Regions from separate parts of the Peribacillus muralis genome, predicted to be linked through region 2. Evidence: predicted binding sites of a transcription regulator. Region 2 holds the regulator's gene; the other holds the start of a gene.
What was found. Region 2 encodes Rex, which represses fermentation and respiration genes when NADH is low (regulators of the CRP and FNR family bind a similar motif). Its sites were predicted from a motif close to TTGTGAAATATTTCACAA; they were not measured.
Positions count from the first base shown of each region.

Region 1 (3,169 bases), 1.1 Mb from region 2:
CGCGTATGGACGTCCGCCTTCTGGAGGGAAAGCAAGGGCGCTGTCACCGACAACGAATACGTCGTTATGTGATGTCGATTGCAGGTATTCATTAACCGCTGCTTTGCCGCGATCCACTTCAAGGCCTGATTCGCCTACGATAGGAAGAGCCGCAACCCCGCCTGTCCAAACAAGCGTATTGGCTGTGATCGTTTGGCCGTCCTTCAATTCGATTTGGTTGCCTTTTACACCCGTAACAGGAAGGCTTGTCAAGAATTCGACGCCTCGCGCTTGCAAGCTTGTCATGGCCCGGTCGATTAGGTGATCAGGCAATACAGGAAGGATTTTTGGACCAGCTTCGACAAGCTTGATTTTCAAATCCTTGTAGTCGACGCCGAATTTTTTGGCGATTTTAGGGAAATGATCGACGATTTCACCAATCAGTTCGACGCCAGTCAAGCCGCCGCCCCCGATGACGATGGTGGCATCGGCTTCATTTTTCGTTTGGGCATATTCACGAATGCGATCTTCGATATGCTTGTAAATTTGGTTCGCATCTTTCACCGATTTCAAGACCATGCTGTTTTCTTCCAGTCCTGGAATGCCGAAGAATCCAGTTTGGCTTCCTAAAGCGACAACAAGGGCATCGTAAGATAAAGTGGAACCGTTGGAAAGCTTCACTTCTTTTTTATCGACGGAGAAAGACTCCACTTTGGCAATGGCAAGGTCGATATCTTTTCCTTTGAAAAGCTTTTCCAAAGGAATCGAAACAGCTTGCTCGGAAATGGAACCGCCGGCAAGACGGTGCAATTCCGTGATGATTTGGTGTGTTGGAAATTGGTTCACCACGGTAACCTGCACTTGATCTTTCGTGTAATATTCACGTACGGACAACGCAGATAGCAACCCAGCGTATCCTGCACCTAAGATGACGATTTGTTTTGACATAGATAATCCCCGTCCTTACTGATTGAAAGTTTTATTTTAGGTTTTTACGTTCTGATGAAACTTCAAGGAATGCTTGTGCAAAACGGAAAAGCTTTTGTGCCTCCGGGTCCTTCATCATTCTTAACAGTCCAAAAAGACCGATTACATCATGATTCGCTTCTGCACGATCCTTCGCTTCGATTGCAGTAGCCGCAAGACCTTTCACGGAATCGACCACAGGTGTCGCGATTTCCGAAATGGCACTGACGGTATCGTTTTTCAGGACATCATCCGTTGCCACCGATTGGGCGAAATCATACGACTTTGTTAAAATATTCACTAACTCAGTCAGTTTTGGAAGCTGATTGACTAAAGTAGTGAGGGATTCCTGAACCTCAGGCTTTAATAACTGATCCAGTACATCTTGACGTGCATTTAATTGTTCAGACTGTGATTGGGTAATCGTTTCTGACATATCCAATTCTCCTTTGCAATAAGCATTTTGTTGATTTGGTTAGAAAAACTTGTAAAATATTACACAAAGTGTTAATCACAATACTTTTAAAAATGTAATAAAAGCTATCCTATAGTATATCCCTTTCGCTCGCTGAAAACAGCATTTTTTAAAAAATCTCCATAATAAAATCTTTTCCCGTGTATTTAAAAGGTTAAATCCTTTTAGATCGCAACTGTCGTCTCGCGCCTCCTGCATATTTCCTCCTGGAAAAGCCATCCTAAACGATGGAGGTGAAAAATGTGACCGATCCAAAATCCAAGCTTACTGAAGAGACTGAAGATAATAAGCGTAATAAATTGGTTGGCAGTATGGAATATACGAAAGCACAAGTCATGGAAGGCATGAACGGAATTTCTGACGAGTACCTCAAAAACCTAGAGGAAGGGATGGGGGAAAGTATGGAGGAATAAATGTGCTTGTAAGTTTGGAAACATCTAAGGCAGATGCAATCTAAACGACGTTTATCCAAACAAGGTTCTGGACGATCCAGAGCCTTGTTTGGATAAGATACCCTTAATGGAAGCCCATCAGTTCCTTCACATGGTTACAGTTTTCTTTGGAGGTGAGCATTTCCAAAAGCGTGAAGGCCACACCGAAAGCTGTGGAAGGGTTATAGGAGGTTATGATGTTGTCTGTGACGACAATCGGTTCATTGACGACAAGCGCCCCAAAATCCTTGAGCTGGGTCTGTCTTATACTGGTTGCATGGTTGTAGGTAGTCGCTTTCCGTCCTTTCAAGATCCCGCTTTTTCCTAATGGAAGGGCCCCGACACAAATCGTTGCGATGATTTTCTTTTTATCATGAAAATCTTTAATCACCTCAAGAAACCTTTGATCATAGGCATCATCGTAGAAGCCGGCTTCCTCAAACCCTCCTGGTATGGCTAAAGCATCGAAGTCATCAAGGTTCACTTGATCGATGGTGAATTCGGGCTTCACGATGAAATTCCAAGTGCATGCTAATTGCTCATGAAGACCTACGGTAACCAAATCGGTGGAGCCGTCACCCTCTAATTTATTCCAGCCCAATACATCCGTGAACACACTCGCTTCAACCGCTTCGAACCCGTTAGATAACAGCAGCAATACTTTTTTCATAGCAGCATCCCCCATATGAATGTTTTGTATTTATTATATAAAAAGTAAAGTCTTGATTACATATCAATAATTATGTATTCATTCCCATTTTCTTTATTTTATAATGTATTTGGACAATTACATATAATAATGAAAAGTGATGGTGATCGAATTGGATCGAACGGATAAAAAAATACTTTCCTTACTCGAATCTAATGGGCGCATGTCCATGAAGGATTTGGCCAAGGAGGTTTCCTTAACTGCCCCAGCCACTAAAGAGCGAGTGAATAAATTGGAGGAAAGTGGCGTCATTAAGGGGTATAAAACGGAAATAGCCCTTGAAAAGCTTGATAGAATCATTACCGCATTCGTTTTGTTTGAAACGGATCGATGTAAGGATTTTCATGATTTTTGCCGGGGGCATCCGGATGTTCTGGAATGTCATCGGTTGGCCGGTCAATATAGTTATTTGGTTAAAATCAGTACATATTCCATGGAAACGCTGGAGGAGTTTATCGATCAGGCGATTAAATATGGGAAATCGTCAACACATTTGATTTTTTCATCGACTTTAAAGGATATTTTTTCCGCGAGAGCAAATATGACCTGAAGATAGAATGCACACAAGGGGCAGGAAATGACTTCATTGATAGAGAATGGAAATAGTAA
Region 1 is NZ_CP017080.1:4,099,042-4,102,210, reverse strand. Features, by position in the region: gene ABE28_RS19895 (NAD(P)/FAD-dependent oxidoreductase) at 1-927, opposite strand, end outside; gene ABE28_RS19890 (DUF1641 domain-containing protein) at 959-1,381, opposite strand; gene ABE28_RS25270 (hypothetical protein) at 1,663-1,833, shown strand; gene ABE28_RS19885 (DJ-1/PfpI family protein) at 1,937-2,521, opposite strand; gene ABE28_RS19880 (Lrp/AsnC family transcriptional regulator) at 2,673-3,110, shown strand.
Region 1: ABE28_RS19890 (DUF1641 domain-containing protein) is a predicted target of Rex. The motif match lies at 1,431-1,448, and genes of this name have one in related genera.

Region 2 (3,169 bases):
TTGAGCAAAAGTCTGCAGCATACTGGATCGTATTCAGCTTTTTCGTCGCATTAGCCTTGATTCTTTTTTTAATGAGAAAAGATATGAAGGAAAAAATGGACACAAGCAACCAAGCCTCCGTTCGCACATCCATCTTATGGGCGATAGCAGGAGTCTTCCTGGCATTAACTGCTCAAGCGGTTGCTGGAATCATTGAGCAAAGTCTTGGCGTACAGCGTGAATCCGAAAATACGCAGCAGCTCATTGCAATCATTTACAAAGTCCCCATGGTCATTTTCGTCACTTCAGTAATTGCACCAATCTTGGAAGAAATCATTTTCCGGAAGATCATTTTCGGATCACTTCATAAACGGTTTAACTTCTTCATTTCCGCTGTACTCAGCTCGGTTATTTTCGGCTTGGCGCATGGTGAATTGGAGCATCTTCTTTTATATACGGCAATGGGGTTGACCTTTGCTTATCTTTATGCGAAAACAGGCCGCATCCTCGTGTCCATGAGCGCACATATTGCGATGAATACGCTTGTTATCATCATACAAGTCGTGAATCGCGAGCAAATTGAGAAGATGCTGGATACTGCACAAGCCTTCATCGGAGGTTTATTATGAAACGACAATCACCATTATTCATCGGAATCATTTATGCTGGCTTAGGTGTCCTTTTTACGGGAATTGCGGTTCAAACCGTCAATTCCTCTGGATGGGGAATCTTCGCCTACATACTTGTCCTTATTGCGACGCTTGATTTCGGATCGGGCCTAAGGATGATCATGGTCCATTTTAAGATCAAGGCCGCGCAAAAAAATAAGAAAAAATAAAAAAACGCTGCGAAGGTGCAGCGTTTTTTTTCATTTCATTCTTCCACTGCAGCTTCTTCCACTACCGGATAATGCTTCAAAAAGTAGATGAGCGATTGGAGCTCCACTGCAAGGTCAATATGGTGCACCCTTATGGATGGGGGTACCGTCAGCCTTGCAGGCGTGAAATTCAATATCCCTTTAATGTCGGCTTTGACCAGGCGATCGGTGATCGTTTGCGCCACTTGTGCAGGGACTGTCAATATGGCAGCCGTTATATTATTTTCCTGCAATAGTGTATCGATTTGATCCATATGATAGATCGGCACATCGGCTATTTGCTTTCCAACCTTGTCTTCCGAAACTTCAAATGCCATTTCAATCTTTGTATTATTATTTTTTATGAAATTGTAATTCAGGAACGCGGTCCCTAAATTCCCTACCCCGATTAAAGCGACTTTCGTCAGTTCATCTTGGTCCAGTGTTTTTCTAAAGAAGGATAATAAATAATTTACATTGTAGCCGTAGCCTTTTTTCCCAAGCGCGCCAAAGTAGGAAAAGTCGCGACGAATGGTAGCAGAATCCACTTTTACAGCTTCGCTTAGCTCTGCCGAGGAAACTCTTTGTTTTCCCGAGGAGTGTAAGTTTTTTAAAAATCGATAGTACAGTGGCAGCCTTTTGGCAGTTGCCTGCGGTATCTTTGGGTCATGGTTCATCATTCTTCCCCGCCTTCACACATGCTTTTCAATCTCTATTTGTTTGATTTACTTGTCTTCTATAATCGCTGCTGGATACTCCACCTGTTTTCTCAACTAAGAATGTAGGCCCGATCACCATGCCCTTATCCAAGGCCTTACACATGTCATATACAGTTAGGGCAGTGACGGATGCAGCTGTTAACGCTTCCATTTCCACACCTGTACTCCCTTTGGTCTTAGCTTCCGTTTCAATCCCAAGGCGATATCCCTGTTGTTCCTTTTCCCAATCAAAGGCTATATTGACGCCCAGCAGTGCAATGGGATGGCACATCGGGATGATATTGGACGTATTCTTGCTGGCCATGATGCCCGCAACTTGCGCGACAGCCAATACATCACCCTTTTTCATATTCTGGTTGATGATCGCTTCATATATTTCAGCGTTCACTAAAATGCTCGAACGAGCCGTTGCCGTCCGGGTCGTTTCCGGCTTGGCACTCACGTCGACCATTTTGGCCCTGCCTTGTTCATTGAAATGCGTCAAGTCTGCCATTGAATAACCCCTCCTAAATAATACACTATTATTCCACTTTATGTAACAGCTTGTTTTGGCCCGGAACCAAGCTATTGCCGATAATAACTATAATACGTTACACTTAAAATAATCAATTGAGGTGAAACTATGATTTTATTACAAATCAATCAACTATCAAAATATTACGGAGCTGAACTTATTTTATCAAACATGAAGCTCGAAGTTCAAAATAAAGATCGAATTGCCCTTGTCGGGCGGAACGGCGCGGGTAAATCGACGCTGCTGAAAATCATAGCCGGGCAACTATCGCATGATGGCGGTGAAATCATCAAGCCAAAAGGTGTCACCATCGGTTACATGGCACAAGATACTGGCCTCGAATCCGAGTTAACCATCTGGGATGAAATGCTGACCGTATTCAAGGATCTTATCGATCAAGAGAAGGAACTGCGCCGCCTTGAGGCTGATATGGCCAGGCCAGATGTATTCGAGGATGAAGTCGTTTACCAAAAAGTGCTCAATGAATATGACGCGTTGATGGTCGCCTTCAAGGAAAAAGGCGGCTACCAGTATGAAGCGGATATCCGTTCCGTACTGCATGGCCTTCAGTTTGCTGATTTTGACTACTCCACCCTGATTTCCACATTAAGCGGAGGGCAAAAAACGAGGCTTGCGTTAGGGAAGCTGTTGTTAAGGAAACCTGATATATTGATCCTGGATGAACCGACGAACCATTTGGATATCGAAACACTCTCCTGGCTGGAACAATATTTACAGAGCTATCAAGGAGCTGTCCTTATCGTTTCCCATGACCGGTATTTTCTCGATAAAGTGGTCAATCAGGTCTATGAAATTTCCCGGAATAATATGAAAAAGTACTATGGCAATTATAGTTCTTATCTGGAGGGAAAAGCCGAGGATTATGAGCGGGACATGAAGCTGTTCGAGAAACAACAGGGGGAAATCGAAAAGCTCCGCGACTTTGTCCAACGGAACATCACAAGGGCCTCAACCACGAAAAGGGCCCAAAGCAGGCGCAAACAGCTTGAAAAGATGGATGTGCTGGACAAGCCGCAAGGTGATGAGAAATCTGCCAATTTTTCATTTCAGATTGAGAAACAAAGCGGGAACGAAGTGCTC
Region 2 is NZ_CP017080.1:304,731-307,899, reverse strand. Features, by position in the region: gene ABE28_RS01565 (CPBP family intramembrane glutamic endopeptidase) at 1-608, shown strand, start outside; gene ABE28_RS01560 (YdiK family protein) at 605-817, shown strand; gene ABE28_RS01555 (redox-sensing transcriptional repressor Rex) at 853-1,515, opposite strand; gene moaC (cyclic pyranopterin monophosphate synthase MoaC) at 1,541-2,047, opposite strand; gene ABE28_RS01545 (ABC-F family ATP-binding cassette domain-containing protein) at 2,177-3,169, shown strand, end outside.